4 regions of the Micromonospora sp. CNZ296 genome follow, and region 1 is predicted to be linked to each of the others. Evidence: riboswitches for the same ligand, from Rfam matches in the RefSeq annotation. Region 1 holds a riboswitch; each other region holds the start of a gene.
What was found. A riboswitch is a leader RNA that binds a small molecule or an ion and turns the genes downstream of it on or off. The one in region 1 is predicted to bind cyclic di-AMP.
Positions count from the first base shown of each region.

Region 2: it holds a riboswitch for cyclic di-AMP, as region 1 does, so the genes downstream of both, FB455_RS29190 (transglycosylase family protein) here and FB455_RS21380 (coiled-coil domain-containing protein) in region 1, are expected to answer to the same signal.
Region 3: it holds a riboswitch for cyclic di-AMP, as region 1 does, so the genes downstream of both, FB455_RS06390 (C39 family peptidase) here and FB455_RS21380 (coiled-coil domain-containing protein) in region 1, are expected to answer to the same signal.
Region 4: it holds a riboswitch for cyclic di-AMP, as region 1 does, so the genes downstream of both, FB455_RS02840 (C39 family peptidase) here and FB455_RS21380 (coiled-coil domain-containing protein) in region 1, are expected to answer to the same signal.

Region 1 covers NZ_VISW01000013.1:30,490-34,601, reverse strand. Annotated here, with positions in the region: gene FB455_RS21390 (STAS domain-containing protein) at 1-146, shown strand, start outside; gene FB455_RS21385 (SRPBCC family protein) at 250-702, shown strand; gene FB455_RS21380 (coiled-coil domain-containing protein) at 728-1,801, opposite strand; cyclic di-AMP (ydaO/yuaA leader) riboswitch at 1,806-1,936, opposite strand; gene FB455_RS21375 (cation diffusion facilitator family transporter) at 2,081-2,995, opposite strand; gene FB455_RS21370 (AAA family ATPase) at 3,100-4,112, opposite strand, start outside.
Region 2 covers NZ_VISW01000023.1:84,440-88,551, forward strand. Annotated here, with positions in the region: gene FB455_RS29180 (M4 family metallopeptidase) at 1-402, shown strand, start outside; gene FB455_RS29185 (YbaB/EbfC family nucleoid-associated protein) at 545-994, opposite strand; gene FB455_RS29190 (transglycosylase family protein) at 1,183-1,842, opposite strand; cyclic di-AMP (ydaO/yuaA leader) riboswitch at 1,841-1,999, opposite strand; gene FB455_RS29195 (LLM class flavin-dependent oxidoreductase) at 2,158-3,720, shown strand; gene FB455_RS29200 (winged helix-turn-helix transcriptional regulator) at 3,767-4,112, shown strand, end outside.
Region 3 covers NZ_VISW01000003.1:183,906-188,017, forward strand. Annotated here, with positions in the region: gene FB455_RS06375 (acyltransferase family protein) at 1-251, shown strand, start outside; gene FB455_RS06380 (hypothetical protein) at 332-664, shown strand; gene FB455_RS06385 (hypothetical protein) at 800-1,564, shown strand; cyclic di-AMP (ydaO/yuaA leader) riboswitch at 1,873-2,015, shown strand; gene FB455_RS06390 (C39 family peptidase) at 2,208-3,062, shown strand; gene FB455_RS06400 (alpha/beta fold hydrolase) at 3,528-4,112, shown strand, end outside.
Region 4 covers NZ_VISW01000001.1:627,129-631,240, forward strand. Annotated here, with positions in the region: gene FB455_RS02830 (copper resistance CopC/CopD family protein) at 1-165, opposite strand, end outside; gene FB455_RS02835 (hypothetical protein) at 496-768, opposite strand; cyclic di-AMP (ydaO/yuaA leader) riboswitch at 1,160-1,300, shown strand; gene FB455_RS02840 (C39 family peptidase) at 1,510-2,310, shown strand; gene FB455_RS34640 (recombinase zinc ribbon domain-containing protein) at 2,728-3,063, opposite strand; gene FB455_RS34645 (hypothetical protein) at 3,075-3,539, shown strand; gene FB455_RS02855 (hypothetical protein) at 3,753-4,112, shown strand, end outside.

The sequences.
Region 1 (4,112 bases):
GCGAGGTCAGCGGCGTCAAGCTCGTGGTCACCGAGCCGAGCCGGTTCGTGCACCGGCAGCTCTGGGTGACCGGCCTGCTCGGCCTGTTCGGCGCGCCCGAGCCGTGGTTCGCCGACGACACCCCCGAGGTGCTGCCCGGCGCCTGAGCGCGCCGTTCACACCCCCTGCAGCCAGGGGACTTTCTACCCGTTGCCAGTCCGGCGTCGGTACGGGACGATCGTCGCGACGCACGACGGCGAGGGGGCCCGCTTGCAGAGCAGCGACAGCTTCAGCTACACCGTGCAGGCCCGGTGCACCCGGGCCGAAGCGGTGGCGCTACTGGGTGACCTGAGTCGCCAGGGCGAGCTGCATCCGCTGATCGTCCGGGTCCGGAAGCTGCCGGCCCGGCCGGGCGCGCTGGCCAGCTACGCGATCACCGACCGGCTGCAACTCGGCCCGCTGCACTTCCCGGTCACGTACCAGGCGGACGTGCTGATCGCCGGCGAGGACGAGGTCGTCACAGTGGCGCGTCAGCAGCCCGCGACGACGGTCCGCAACCACACCCGGCTGCGCGACGAGCCGGACGGCACGGTACGCATCGACGTGGAGATCACGCTCACCGCTCCGGCGCCACTGTTCGGGTACGCGTTCCGCCAGGCCCGGGCGGCTCACCTGGGCCTGGCGGCTCGTCTCGGAGCGACCCTGGAGGGCCGGCCGGCCTGATCCGGCCGGCCCTCTCGGGGCGCGCTCAGTACACCGACAGGTGCACGTGGTTGGTGTGGTCGCTGGACGGGTCGCCGTTGCCGCCGCTGTACGACTTCCACCCGCTGCTGGGCAGCCAGATCTGCTTGAACCAGATCACGTAGAGCACGGCGAGCGGGTCGGCGTTGCGCACGAAGTACGCGGCCAGGTTGTTGCCGTACGTCCGGTCACCGCCGGTGGCCACGCCGCCGAAGCCGTTCTTCTGCGCGGCGAAGTCGCAGGCCCGCCCCTTCGGGTGCTCACCAGAGCCGCTGGGCCGGTGGCACGAGACGTACCGGGTGAAGCCCGCCGCCTTGGCCTGTTGCAGCGCGTGCAGCGTGCGCGGGGTGATGCAGCCGTTCGCCGGGGTCGGGTCGTTGACGCTGCACGACTCCGACGGCCAGGAGCCGTCCGAGTTGCGCGGTGCCGGCTTCGCGTTCTTGCTGGAGGTGCCCTGGACGCTGCCACCGCCGCTGCTGCTGCGCGAGGCCCGGTCGTTCGCCACCTCCAGGGCGCGCTCGGCCTGCTCCTTGCGCTTGGCCATCACCGTCACCTGCTTGCGCTGCTCGCGGATCTCTCCGTCGAGCTGGGCGCGGGTGCGGGTGGCCTCGTCCCGGGTGGTGATCAGGTCGCGCAGCGTACGGTCCTCGTGCGCGGCGACCTGCTCCAGCGCGGCGGCCCGGTCCATGAAGCCCTCCGGGCTGCTGCTGCCGAGCAGCGCCCCGGCGGTCCCCAGACGGCCGTTGCGGTACGCCACGGCGGCGATCTCGCCGACCTTGGCGTCGCGTACGGCCAGCTCGGCGCCGACCGTCTTGAGTTGTTCGTTCAGCTGCTTCTGGCGGCTCACCGACCGGTTCAGCGCGGCTTTCGCCTCCAGCCAGCCCTTGCTGGCCGCGTCGAGCTGGGCACGCAGTTCGGGCGTGCCACCCTCGTCGTCGCCGGGCGCTGCGGCGAGCAGGCCGGTCACCGGCGCCGCCGAGGCGGGGGAGACCGGAACGGTCGCGACGCCGAGGGTCAGCGTCGCGACGAGCAGGGCCGCCAACCGGGCGGCCGTCCGTCGTACAGGTGCCACTGGGGGCATTCACACGTCCTTCCGTCAACGCCGACCGGGTTAGCTGACGGGTTCGGGACGGAAGATCCCTACCGCTGACGCGGATGCACCCCACGTACGTGGTTCCCCGGCTCGTCCCTGCGGACGATTAGGCGACGGCCGCCCCACCGGGGCCGGGTGGCGCCCGCGGGTGCGGCCGCGACCGAGACTACCGGCGCTGCCCGGGCGCGGCTCCGTGGAGCAGTGCCACTAGGCGGGGCAAAACCGGCATAAGACTACATTAGCCACAGTGATTTAAGTGTGTCCTAATCACCACTCGGTCTGTCCGCACACTCCGGCCGACGCTCCGGGTTCGACCTGCAACGTGGCGTGATCGATGGAGAAGTCCTCGTGCAGGGCGGCCCGCGCGGCGGCCAGCACCACGCCCGGGTCCACGCCCGGATCGGTGGTCAGGTGCGCCGAGGCCACCTCCATGCCCGAGGTGAGCGTCCAGACGTGCAGGTCGTGCACCTCGGCCACGCCCGGTACGGCGGCCAGCCGGTCGTGCACGGCGGTGACCTGCAGGTGCTCCGGCGCGGCCTGCACCAGGATGCGCAGCGCGGCCCGGCCGAGCCGCCAGGTGCGCGGCAGGATGAACACGCCGATGCCGACGGCGACCAGCGGGTCCGCCCACCACCAGTCGGTGACCGTGATGATCAACGCGGCGGCGATCACGCCGAGCGAGCCGAGCAGGTCGCCGAGCACCTCCAGGTACGCCCCGCGCAGGTTGATGCTCTCCTTCGACCCGGCGCGCAGCAGCGCGAACGCGACGATGTTGGCGAGCAGGCCGAGCACCGCCACCACGAGCATCGGGCCGGCCAGCACCTCCGGCGGCTCGCCGAACCGGCGTACCGCCTCGACCAGGACGTAGATGGCGACGGCGCCGAGCAGCACGGCGTTGGCGAGGGCGGCGAGCACCTCCAGCCGGTAGAGCCCGAACGTGCGCTGCGGGTCGGTGCCGGCGCGGCGGGTCGCGGTGATCGCCGCGAGGGCCATGCCGATGCCGAGGACGTCGGTGAACATGTGCCCGGCGTCGGAGAGCAGCGCCAGCGAGCCGGTCGTGAAGGCGGCCACCGCCTCGACCACCATCAGGGCGGCGAGCAGCGCGAAGGCGGCCCAGAGGCGGCCCCGGTGGCGGTGCGCCGCGTTGGTCACCGCGCCGCTGTGGTCATGACCTGCGCCCACGCCAACACCCTTCCTGCCCCGTACCGGCCAGGCCCAATGTATGTTCACATCGCTATGTATGCAACTGAACGATGGGTGACAGCCGGGTCACGGTCGGGTGTCCGTCAGGAGGGGTCGAGCGTGGTGAGACGCTGGGTGGCCCGGGACAGCGCCACGTAGAGCGTGCGGACACCCGAGCCGGGGTCGGCCCGGATCTCGCTCGGCGCCACCAGCACCACGCCGTCGTACTCCATGCCCTTGGCCTGGAGGCTGGTCACCACCTGGAGGCGGCCCGCGCCGAGCCCGCCCAGCCAGCCGGCCACCTCGTCCCGGCGCGGCACCGGCGTGATCACGCCGACGGTGCCCTCCACCTGCGCGAGCAGCGCCTCGGCCGCCTCGACGGTGGCCGCCGGCAGGTCGGCGGCGGGCACCGTGCGCTCGACCGGCGGCACGCCGGTGGACCGCACCGCGTCGGGCAGCGGCAGGTCCGGGTAGAGCCGGCGGATCTCCGCCGCCGCCACCGCGAAGATCTCCGCCGAGTTGCGGTAGTTGGTGGTCAGCTCGTAGCGGTGCCGCTTGCGCCGGCCCAGCGCCTGGTCCCGGGCCCGGTCCAGCTCCTGCGGGTCGCCGGTCCAGGCGGTCTGCGCCGGGTCGCCGACCACCGTCCAGGACGCCAGCCGCCCGCGCCGGCCGACCATCCGCCACTGCATCGGCGAGACGTCCTGCGACTCGTCCACCACCACGTGCGCGTAGTCGCGGTAGTCGTCCGGACGCTCCCGCGCCGCCGCGCGGGCGGCGCGCTGCCGATCGGCGTACGTGCTCAGCTCGCGCACGCCACCGGCGAGCTGGTACGGGTCGCGCTTGGGGCGGGCCCGCCGCACCGGCTTGCCGAGCAGCGCGTCCAGCTCGTCCAGCAGCGCGATGTCGGCCACCGTCAGCCCTTCGGTCGCGAGGCTCCGGTACGCGTCGCCGAGCAGCCGGATCTCCGCCGAGGAGAGGATCCCACCGGCGTAGCGGCGCAGCCGGTCCGGGCGGGCCAGCCAGTCCAGCACGTGCCTCGGGTGCAGCCGGGGCCACCAGGCCTTGAGGAACTCGCGGAACTCCGGCCGCTCGATGATCTCGCCCTCGAACGCGGGCT
Region 2 (4,112 bases), on a different contig from region 1:
AGCTGGAGCGCCTCGTCCGGCGTCATCACCACCGCCAGCGGCCAGGCCGCGCACGGCGGCTCGTACAAGGCGTGGCTGGACGGGTACGGCTCGTCGCACACCGACACGCTCAGCCAGTCGGTGACGATCCCGGCCGGCTGCCGGGCGACGTTGAGCTTCTGGCTGCACATCGACAGCGCGGAGTCGACCACCAGCACCGCGTACGACAAGCTCACCGTCAAGGCGGGCAGCACCACGCTGGCCACCTACTCCAACCTGAACAAGGCCACCGGCTACGTGCAGCGGTCCTTCGACATCTCGTCGCTCGCAGGCACCACGGCGACCATCTCGTTCAGCGGCGTGGAGGACAGCTCGTTGCAGACGTCCTTCGTCGTCGACGACACCGCGGTCACCCTGAGCTGACCGTGGCGTGCGCGGCCGGTCGTCGTCCTCCCGGCGGCCGGCCGCCTCGCCGTGTCAGGCCCGGCGTCCCGCCGTGTCAGGCCCGGCGTCCCGCCGTGTCAGGCCCGGCGTCCCGCCGTGTCGGGCCGGCCATTTCGCCGTGTCAGGCCCGGCGCGCGCCCTGGGACGCGGTGCCGCGGTCGCGGTGGATCCGCGCGGCCGCCTCGTGCATCGCGCGGCCGAACAGCTCGGCCTGGTCGCCCATGCTGCCGAGCCGGGCGGCGAGCGCGTCGGCGTCGGCCCGCGCCGACGCGCTGACCCGGGCGTCCAGCTCGGACAGCGCGGCGTTGGCGGCGGTGACGAAGTGTCCGCAGAGGACGTCGAGGGGCTCGCCGGCCAGCTCCGGGTCGATCGTCACGGAATCCAGCCGGCCACCCTGGACGGCGACCGCGCGGACCCGGCCGCCGGCGGCCGTGCCCTCGGCGCGCAGCAGGTCGCCGGGCTCGCCGTCGGCGTGCGCCGAGGCCCGGGAGCGCATCGCGGTGAGCGCCTGCTGCGTGCGGGTCAGCAGCTCGTCGATGCTCGCGGCCGCCGAGAACGGGTCGTTGGTCATATCCGCGCTTTCTTCACGTCTTAGCCGAGCATCGTGACACTAGCAACCGGCTCCGACGAATCGCGGTCACCGCCGTCGCGGACCGTCTCCCGGACGCCGGGAGCAGGCCGGACACCGTCGACGCGGCGTGTCGCGGACGGGGCGAACGCCCGGCCGGGGCGACCCGGCCGGGCGTTCTCGGACCGCTGTCAGCGCAGCCGCAGCCGCTGACCGGGGAAGATCAGGCCGGGGTCGTCGCCGACCACTGCGCGGTTGCGCTCGTGCAGGGCGCGCCAGCCGCCGTCGACGCGCTGCGTCACGGCGATCTCCGACAGCGTGTCCCCACGCCGGACCAGGTACGTCCCGGCGCCGGACGACGGCTGCGGCGCCACCGTCGTCGTGGCGCGCTCGGGCGCGGCCCTGCGGGTGGCCGCCCGCTCCGGCGCGGCCTTGCGCGTGGCGGCCCGCTTCGGGGCCGCCTTTGTGGTGGCCCGCTCGGACCGGGTCGCCGCGCTCGCCGAGCCGCCCTTCTTGCCGCAGACCGGCCACGCGCCGATGCCCTGGCCGCGCCGCACCTTCTCCGCGACGGCGATCTGCTCGGACCGGCTGGCCAGGTCTGCGCGCGCGGCGTACTTCTTGCCGCCGTAGCCGTTCCAGGTGGCGCGGGAGAACTGGAGCCCGCCGTAGTAGCCGTTACCGGTGTTGATCTTCCAGTTGCCGCCCGACTCGCAGCGCGCGACCGCGTCCCAGTTGACGCCCGCGCTGGCCGGAGCGGCCGGGCCGAACAGGGTCGCGGCGCCGACGGCGGCGCCGGCCAGGACCGCTCCGAGGGCGGTACGGCGGCTTCGGGCAGAGTATTCAGTTGCCATGTGGATTCCTCCACGCCGACGAGGTGAGCTGTCGGGTTCGGGCCGAGGAGCCCGGCCGCCGGTGGCGGCTTCACCCCGAGGTGACGATGCACCGTGGAACGTGTGGTTCCCCCGCTCCCGCGCGAGGTCCGGTTACCGGGGACGGCGGCGGGATTTGGCGTTTCCGGCCCGCGGTGTCCGCGTCTGCGAACGAAACCGACGCTAGGAGCGATTTGTGACAATCGTCCACTTCTTGTGACGCTCTTCACCCGGCCGGGCTACCGGCGGCGGCGCTACGGTGGCAGGGCCAGGCAAGATCACGGGAGGGCTTGACGGATGACCGATCACGGACACGAGCTGACCTTCGGCGGCTTCATCACCCCCGCCGCCGGGCAGCCCGACCAGGTCGTGGCGCTGGCCCGGCTGTGCGAGCAGGTCGGGCTGGACCTGGTCACGTTCCAGGACCATCCCTACCAGCCGGGCTTCCTGGACACCTGGACGCTGATGTCCTACGTGGCCGCGGCGACCGAACGCATCCGCCTGGCCGGAAACGTCCTCAACCTGCCGTTGCGCCAGCCGGTGGTACTGGCCCGCAGCGTCGCCAGCCTGGATCTGCTCACCGGCGGCCGGGTCGAGCTGGGACTCGGCGCGGGCGCGTTCTGGGACGCGATCGAGGCGGCGGGCGGGCGGCGCCTGTCCCCCGGCGCCGCCGTCGACGCCCTCGACGAGGCGATCCGGGTGATCCGCGAGGTCTGGGACACCGGCAGCCGCGGCATGATCCGTGTCGACGGCGAGCACTACCGGGTGGTCGGCGCCAAGCGCGGCCCGGCGCCCGCGCATCCGGTCGGCATCTGGGTCGGCGCCTACAAGCCGCGCATGCTGCGCCTGGTGGGCCGCGCCGCGGACGGCTGGCTGCCGTCCCTGTCGTACCTGCCCAAGGGCCCCGACGAGCTGCCCGCCCTGAACGCGCTCGTGGACGAGGGCGCCCGGGCCGCCGGGCGCGACCCGGCCGCGATCCGCCGCATGCTCAACGTGACCGGCACGTTCGCCCGCTCGTCGGCCGGTTTCCTGACCGGGCCGCCGGAGCAGTGGGTGGAGGAACTGGCCGGGCTCACCCTGGAGCACGGCATCACCACGTTCATCCTCAGCAGCGACGAGCCGCGCGCGATCCAGATCTTCGGCCAGGAGGTGGCCCCCGCGGTCCGGGAACTGGTCGCCGCCGAGCGCGCCACGCCCGCCGGCGGCGCCCGGGAGGCCGCCGACGAGCCGACCACCGCCGGCGGCCCGAGCACGCTCGGCGTCACCCCCACCCCCGACCCGGGGGTACGCCTGAGCGCGCGCCGCCCGTGGGACGAGTCCACCCGCCCGAGCGCCCCGCCGCCGCCGGCCGGACACGTCTACCCGGCCCGGGGACAGGCCGCCGGGCAGCACCTGGTGGACGTGCACGACCATCTGCGCCAGGAGCTGGCCCAGGTGCGCGACCTGCTGGAACAGGTCAAGCAGGGCTCGGTCTCGCCGGGCCGGGCGCGGGCCGCGCTCAACGAGATGACCATGCGGCAGAACAACTGGACGCTCGGGGCGTACTGCGCGGCCTACTGCACGATGGTCACCCAGCACCACGGGCTGGAGGACGCCTCGGTCTTCCCGCACCTGCGCCGCTCAGAGGCCGGGCTGGCCGCGGTGCTGGACCGCCTCGAGGAGGAGCACGTGGTGATCCACGGGGTGGTGGAGAGCGTCGACCGGGCGCTCGTGGAGCTGGTCCGGCGGCCCGGCGACTTCACGCAGCTCCAGGAGGCGGTGGACCTGCTCACCGACACGCTGCTGTCGCACCTGTCGTACGAGGAGCACCAGATCGTCGAGCCGCTGGCCCGGCACGGGTTCTTCCCCGGCCAGCTGTGAGGTAGCTGACTTCTGCTTTCTTAAGTCAGGGGGTACCGTCGACGCCATGACGGACCTCCTTGCGCAGCGTGACTCCTGGTCCACCGCCAACTGCTCGATCGCCCGGGCGCTGGAGGTGGTCGGCAACCGCACCACGCTGCTCCTGCTGCGGGAGGCGTCGTTCGGCACCCGCCGCTTCGACGACTTCGCCCGGCGGGTCGGCGTCAGCGAGCCGGTGGCCGCCGCACGCCTCAAGCAGCTCGTCGCCGACGGGCTGCTCGACCGGCGTCCCTACCGGGAGCCCGGGCAGCGCACCCGCGACGAGTACGTGCTCACTGCGAAGGGAAGCGACCTGATCCCGGTGCTCGTCGCGCTGCGGCAGTGGGGCGACACGTACGCCGCCGACGAGGCGG
Region 3 (4,112 bases), on a different contig from region 1:
CGGTCGCGGTGCTCGGCTTCCTGGTGGTCACGCTCGCGCTGGCCGCCGCGCTGCACCGTTGGGTGGAGACACCGATGATGCGCCTGCTCGGCCCGTCCCGCCGGGCCCGCGCGGCGTCGCGCGCACCGGCCGTGCCGGCTCCGCGCGAGCCCGCCGACGCCGCCACCAGCCCGGCCGCCGACGGCGGCGCGAGGCCCGTCACCGGTCCGGCCGAGGACATCGAGTACGCCGGGCGGCGTCGCCCGGACTGACACGCGCACACGTCCGCCGGTCGATCCGCGACACGCCGTGCGGCGGTGCGTTCGTGGGGGATCGGCGGTAATTTGTACCCGTGCTTCCGATCGCGCTCACCTGCCCCGTGTGGTGGGTGGCGCGCTGGACCGCCCGGATGCTCGCCAGTCTCGCCGTGGTCGTCGCCTGTTCGTTCGGCGCCGCCACGCTGCCGGCCGGTGTCGCCGCTGCCGCCCCGGCTCCGGCGGTCGCCGCCTCGACGTGCACGGTCACCGGCGCCTCGACCGCGACGCGGCCGGAGGCCGAGCGGCAGGCCGCTCCCGCCGGGGTTCCGGCGCCCGCGCCCCGGGCGGCCGCCCCGGCCGTCGTGGAGCCGGTCCCGGCCGGACGGGCCGTCGCACCGGCCGGCCCGCGGGCACCGCCCGCCCGCTGACCCGCTCACGGGCCGCGCCCGTTCTCCGCACCCACCGCACGTCATCCCCGCACCCGCCCCGGCGGCTCTTCACCGGCCCGCCCCGGCGAGGTCGTGCGGGTCCTCCCGCCAGGTCCTTCCCGTGAGGTGCCGACCATGTCGCAGACCGCTCTGTACCACTTCCTCACCTCCGTGCCCGAGGCCGCCGCCATCTGGTCCTTCCTCCTGCTGCTCGCCTTGGGCCTGCTCGCCGCGCTCGTCGCCCGGCCCGAACGCGACCCCGCGCCGGAGACCGCCCCCGAGCCGCCCGACGCCGACGCCGCCCGCCGCGACGACCTGACCCGGTACGCCGAGGAGGTGGCGGTGGCCGCCGCCGGGGCCGCCCAGACGGCCCGTCGCCGCCGGGAGCAGTGGCTGGCCGCGCAGGACGAGGCGGACCGGGCCTGGGCCGCGTACGACGAGGCGGATGCCGCCGCCCGCCGCCTCGCCGGCGCCGCCGCGCTGGCCGCGCCGCGCACGCCACAAACCCCTGCGGAGTACGCGGCCCGGGAGCGCTGGCTGCGCCACGCCGCCATGACGGCGCACTGGCGGGGCGACCTGACCGCCCGTCAGCTCGCCGACGTGCTGGCGCGCCGCAACGGGTGGGATCCGCGCCGGCACCCGGCCGAGCAGGAGATCGTGCTGGCCCGCACCGTCAGGGACGGGCGCCGGTCCGGATGGGAGAGCGCCGCCGCGCGGGAGCGGGCAGCCTGGCGGGACGCGGAACTGGCCGCCGAGGCCGCCCGGACACTCGCCGCCGAGGCGTACGCGGCCACAGTGGCGCTGCGGCCCGCCCCGGCGTACCGGAGCGCGACGCCGAGCGCCCAGCCGGTGCCCGCGTCGGTCCGTAACGCCCGCTGGCGCCCGGCCCGGGTCGGCTGAGACGGCCGTCTCGACCGAATCGTTACCCGGAACGTGGTGAGCCCGGTCACCCGGTTCACCGAAACGGGCGCCGGGCGCAGAACGGGTCATCGAGTATCGCGATTGTCGGCCGGGTGGTCGCCGTCTGTCCGCTTTCCGCCACCGGGCGCCGTCGAAACTGCTTGTCCCATTGAGTGAAGTCAGTAACCGGGTGTTCCGAAATCCGTTACCACGGATCACGTTTACGCAGGTGGGAGCGCTTGGCAGGGGGCATACCCACCGGTAGTGTCGGCGCGTCCGATGCGGTAATCGATCGCCGACGGCGACGCCGCACCGACCCGCCTAATCGTGTTCCACGAACCGGGGACCCATGAGCACCATCGGGGTGAATCCGCGAGCCCACGGCCCGCGGTAGGGCGTACTTCCCGCCCGAATCCGTCAGCTAACCCGGTCGGCGGCCACGGAAGGAGTACCCCGCGTGCCCACCCCTCGATCGTCCCCCCGCCTCCACGGCGAAGCGGTGCCCGCGCGCGCCTGACGCGCGACCGGCAACCGCCCTCTGGGCGCCCGGCATCACGGGCGTTCCCGATCCCCCGGCCATCCGGCCCCGCCAGCACGTGTGAGTTCCTCCGCGTGCCGGGCCGGCGTGTGCCGCTCACGCCCCGTGGAGGATTTCGTGAAGCACCACCTGAAGCGTCAGCTGCGACGGATCGTCACTGAACGCCCGTACCAGATCATCGCCGGATCGGCCGCCGCGCTCGTGCTGGCCGCCGGCGCCGGCACCGTCGCCACCGCGGGTGACGACGCCCCGGTCCAGGAGAACACCGCCGCGGTCGCCGACCTCGGCGCCGCCCGCCTCGGCGAGCAGCCCGCCAGCCGCAGCGAGGCCCGCATCGCCGTACCGCAGGCGTCGCCCAGCGCCTCCGCCTCGCCCAGCGCGTCGCCGAGCGCCTCCCCGTCGGCCAAGGTCACGGCCGACCCGGACACCACGCCCAAGGCCAAGCCGAAGCCGCCGTCGAGCAAGTCGCTCGACTACGACTACCAGGCCCAGATCAACTACTTCTACTGCGGCCCGGCCGCCGTGCGCAACGCGCTCAGCGCCGCCGGCGTCGAGCGCAGCCAGGACGCGCTCGCCGGCCCCCTCGGCACCACCGAGATGGGCACCAACTCGGCCGAGGACACCACTCGGGTGCTCAACCAGCAGGTCAAGGGCAACCCGTACCGGACCCGCATGATTCCCGGCTCGGCCACCCCGGCGCAGATGGACCGCCTCCAGGCCGACGTGGTCGAGGCGATCAGCAACGGCCGCGGGGTCGTCGCGAACGTCGCCGGTACGGCCACCGACACCAACGGCGGCTGGCACTCGTTCCCTGGTGGCCACTACGTCGCGGTGGTCGGCTACAAGGACGACGGCCGGACCGTACGGATCGCCGACTCGGCCGACCCGTCGCTGCCCTCGTACTGGATCACCACGATCGACCTGGCGCACTGGATCGCCAGCCGCGGCTACTCCGCCTGACCGTCCCGCACGCCCGAAGGCCGGCACCCCACCCGGGGTGCCGGCCTTCCCCGTCCCGCCCTCCCTCGCCCCCGTCCGTCACCGCCCAGGTCGGCGCCGTCGACTTCGTGGCGCTGGTGGCCCCGCAGGTGGCCCGGCGGCTGGTCCGCGCTCGCCCCTCGCCCTCGCCCCGCCCGGCCCTGGCGCGGCCCTCATGCGGCCTTGGCGCGCCGATCTTGGACTTGTGGCGCCCAGTTTGTCCGGCTCACCCGCTATGGAAGGTGCCACAACTCCAAGATCGACGGCGAGGGCGGAGTGTGGGCGGCCGGAGCCGGGGCGAGGGCGGCGCGCGGGGGCGAGGACGGGGCGGGGGCGAGGACGGGGCGGGGGCGAGGGCGAGCGGCGTGGGGCGTGGGGGCGTCAGGGTGGGGCGGGTCGGCGGGTTCGGTCTCGCGTGTCCGGGGCGGGCGGTGGCAGACTGCGCCAATGGGCGATGCGACGGGGAAGCGGCACCTGATTCTCCTGCACGGCATGGGTGCCACAGGCGAGGTGTGGCTGCCCTGGGCGCCGCTGCTGGAACGCCGCTGGCCCGGCCGCTGGCTCGCCCCCGACCTGGCGGGTCACGGCTGGTCGCCGCCGCTCGACGGCTACTCGTTCGAGGCCCTGGCCCAGCGCGTGGTCGACGGGCTCGGCCCGGTCCGGCTCGGCCCCGAGGACCGGCTGGTGCTGCTCGGGCACTCGCTCGGCGGGGTGGTGGCGCTGGCGCTCGCGGCCCGGCAGCGAGGGCTTCCGGTCGACGCGGTGGTCGGGCTCGGCATCAAGGCGGTCTGGTCCCCGGCCGAGCTGGCGAAGTCGGCGGAACTGGCCGCCCGGCCGGTCACCTGGTTCGCCACCCGTGACGAGGCGGCCCGCCGCTACCTGCGCGTGTCCGGGCTCGCCGGGCTGTTCGCCCCGGACCATCCGGTGGTGGAGGCGGGGCTGCGGCGGGAGGACGGCCGCTGGCGGCTCGCCATGGACCCGGCGGCGTTCGCGGTCGGGGAGCCCCGGCTGCCGGTGCTGCTGGCCGCCACC
Region 4 (4,112 bases), on a different contig from region 1:
TCCTGTGGGCGTGCCGGCGGCGCTGAGCGTCAGCCGGATCTCCTGGACGGCGCCGTCGATCCGCGCGCCGTCGGCCGGAACGGCCCGGAGCAGCTTGAAATGTGCGGCCGCAGGGGAAGCGAACCCGAGGGCCACGATGAGGGCGGGAAACAGCGCCAGCCACACCCGAATTGCCCAGCGCGCGGCGCGACGTGCTGGCGACTGAGGACATGCGAGACCCGGCGATGCAGCAAGCAAGGTCAGGCCGCCCGGCGACGCCGCTGGAAAGGCACTGTTGATCCTTCCGCCAAGGAGGCGCGGGCCGGTGCCCACACATCGCTCCCACGTGGTGCGGTCGCCATCCTAGGTCAACTACTACCCGCCCTTAGTAGGGGCGGGTCAGCTTCGACGATCCAGAAAGTCAGGTTGGGGGAGAGCGCCAGCATGGTGGCATCGCCGACTCGCAACGGCGACGGACTGCGCCGGGAGTGGTGCGAGGCATTGCCGCGGTCCCGGTCAGCCGTGGTCGGGTCGCTCTGTGGCCCCGCGGTGACGGATTTTGAAGCGGGCCACCGCGATCAGCGCGACGATCATGCTCTCGTACGCGGTTCCCACTTGCTTCGCGCGGCGCGCGCCCAACCGTCGGCAGGGCGGCGATCCGGCCTTACGCCGCCCGCCGGGATTGGGTTGATTTTCGTCGAAGCCACGTCGACATTCGAACGTCGAGCTACCCGCGGTCTGCGCGGGCTGACTGCCGGGTGTCACGAGCGCCGCCAACTTCATCTCCATGAACGCCTGTGCGGTAACGGGGAGCTCGCACTGACTTGTGTCTGCGCGCGGCCTCGGCCCGTACCACCACTACCGCCGCTGCTGCCGGCCCGGGTTTGCTGAATTGTGACTGAAATTGGTGTGGGGCTACGTACGGCCGCCCAGGAAACGGCCATTCGGGTGAGTATGCGGCGATCGGCCAAGCAATTGAGCGCCAACAGCATTCCGATGTCCGGTTACGTCCCGAGGGTTCCGCTATAACTGCTCGTCCCATTGAGTGGCATGAGTAACTGGAGGTTCCGATCAGAGTAGCGATGTTCGAGGCTTATGCAGGTGGGAGCCCTTGGCATACGACGTACCCACCGGTAATGTCGGCGCGTCCGGTGCGGTTTCCGATCGCAAGTGGCGACGCCGCTCCGACCCGCCTAATCGTGATCTCATGAACCGGGGACCCAGGCAACACCGGGGTGAATCCGCGAGCCACGGCCCGCGGTAGGGCGTACTTCCCGCCCGAATCCGTCAGCTAACCCGGTAGGCGGCCACGGAAGGAGTGCCAGCCTCGTGCGAAACACCTCCCGATACTCCCCACGCCTCCACGGCATCGCGGTGCCGACACTCGCCTGACTGTGAGTCCCGGCAACTGCCCCCCAGCCCGGCCCACCGGGCGCTCCCCATCCCCGCGGCACCCCGCCCAGTCACAACGTGCGTGAGTTCCTCCGCGCGTCGGGCCGGCCTGTGCCGCTCCAGCCCGTGGAGGAACACATGAAGCACCACATGAAGCGTCAGCTGCGGCGTCTTGTGACCGAGCGCCCGTACAAGATCATCGCCGGCTCCGCCGCGGCGCTCGTGCTCGCCAGCGGCGTCGGCACGGCGCTGGCCGCCACCGATCACAACGCGCCCGTCCGCCAGGGGAACACCGCCGCCGGGCTGGCTCCGCGGCTCGGTGATGTCGCCACCCGCGGCGAGGCTCGCGTCGCCGCCGAGCCGTCGCCGTCAGCGAAGGACAGGGCCACGACCGACCCGGACGTGACCAAGAAGGCGAGGCCGAAGCCTCCGTCGACCAAGGTCCTCGACCACACCTACGAGGCGCAGACTGCCTACTGGAACTGCGGCCCGGCCGCTGTGCGCAACGCGCTCAGCGCGAGCGGCGTCGAGACCACCCAGGACGCGATGGTCGCCCCGCTGAACGCTGGCGAGAACGGCACCAACTCGGCGGAGGACACCACTCGCGGGCTCAACCAGATGGTCAAGGGCAACCCGTACCGGACGCACATGATCCCGGGCCAGGCCGCGACGCCGGCGCAGATCGACCAGCTCCAGGCCGACGTGGTCACCGCCATCACCGACGGCCGTGCCGTGGTCGCCAACACCGTCGGCTCCGCGACCGATACAGACGGCGGCTGGCACTCCTTCCCCGGCGGCCACTACATCGCCGTGGTCGGATATAAGGACGACGGCCGGACGGTGCGGATCGCCGACTCCGCCGACCCGAACATGGCCGCCTACTGGATGACCACCATCGACCTGGCGAACTGGATGGCCACCCGCGGCTACTCCGCCTGATCCCATCTCCGGCCCTCGGGCACCGGCTCGTTCGAGCCGGTGCCCGTCGCCTTTCGGTTCGCGCCCAGTAGCAGGCAGGACGGCACGTCGTGCGCCCTCTGGTATGGCTCAGCCGATCATCTTGTGCGGTCAGGTTAGGTGCCGCCCGACGCGGCGGGCAGGGGCGAACACGTACAGGTCCAGCATGCCGGGTGGGTTGGCCAGGCCGGGGCCGCCGGCGCGAAATCCGAACCAGCCCCTCTGTGGACTTTGGTGCGTCACCGATAACGGCATGACGCCGACACGGGAAACTCCATAGTGCCGCTCGCTGCTATAGGATTACGGCATGAGCACCCATGCTGAGCATGGGTGCCGTGACTTTGTGTCCGAATCCCTCGGACACAACATCTCCACATATTGATCATGGGTTGAACGGGCTCACTTGCCTGAGGCTCCTGTGGTCGGTGTACATCGTTCCTGATCGCAGATGATGCTGATCTTGTTTCTGTGCAGGAGCGCGGCCAGGTCATGCGGGTTCTGGGCGTCGCTGGCGAGGCCGGGATGTCCCATCAGTCGCGCGATGATGTGGTCTTCCCTGAGGTAGAGCATCTTGCGTCGGCCGTTGGTGGGCTGTTGGGTGCTGGTGTGGCCTTGGCGGCATCGGTAGCCCGGACGCTGGTTGATCCAGTGGGATTCCAGTCTTCGGCCGCATGGTGCGCAGCGCAGCAGGCCGGTGAACAGGTAGCGGCGGGCAGTCCCGTCGTGGCTGGCCACAACTGCACACCGTGCTGTTCGAGCAGGGGTGCCAGGTGCTGCAGCTGGTTGGCGGAGAATGCTTGTTCGTATTCGCCGACCACGATCGCGTCGAACCCACGGTGCGGATCGGGGAGCGCGGCCAGCAGCGCGGCGGCCTGCGGACGCTGCCGCCAGCCGCGGCGGCGCGAGCAGCCGGCATCGAAGTACTCGGCGACGATCAGCCCGTGACCGGCGACGAGTTCGCTGGCGCAGTCCCGCTGCCAGTGCCGGGACGTCACCCGGTCTTGATGCTCGATGGTCGACATCCGGCCGTAGAACGCAAACCGCAGACCACCCTGCCGCCGGACGCGCGGCTGCGCGCCGGCGTGCGGCTGGCTGTTGAGCCATCGGGTCATGGGATCCGCGGGATCGTCACTCTGGTGGTCCGACACGCCAACATTTCTACGAAGGATCTTCATGGTCGAGTCGGACAAAAAGTCCGCTGCGCTGGATGAAGGGCTGTCGGGCCGGAGCCGGTGGTAGCCGCCCGAACAAGGCGGTCCAGCTACGACCGCCCGATGCAGGCCGCGCCGACGAGTGGCCCACGGGACTTTCGAACGCGACGTGGTGACGCAGTGGTTCGCCGACCTTGAGATAAGCATCCGGGGCAGGACGGGAACCCGCACCCGCACGACGGCTGCGGCCGTGGAGTGTCGTAGTCTGCGCTGGTGACGTGGGACGGTCCGGCTGGTGCGATGCGCGGCTACCGCGCTGTCGCGGTGGCGGTCGTCGTCGCTGCGGTTCTGGTCCTGCACGCGCTGCAGTGCGCTAGGGGTCTGGACACTGCGACACCTTCGGCGGCTGCCAGTTCCACGACCTCCCTCGCTTCCTACGACGCGTCTGCGGCCCTGAACAGCCTCGCTGATGCCCTCGCCTCCGCCGATCCGGAGGCGACTGACGGGCATCATGCGCCGGCAGATGGCGGGAGCGTGGCCGTGACGGCCTGCCTGCTGTTGCTGGTGATCGGCGGCGCTGTCGTACTGGCGGCATTCCAGCGCTGGGTCCGCCGGCTACCTGTTGGCCGGGGG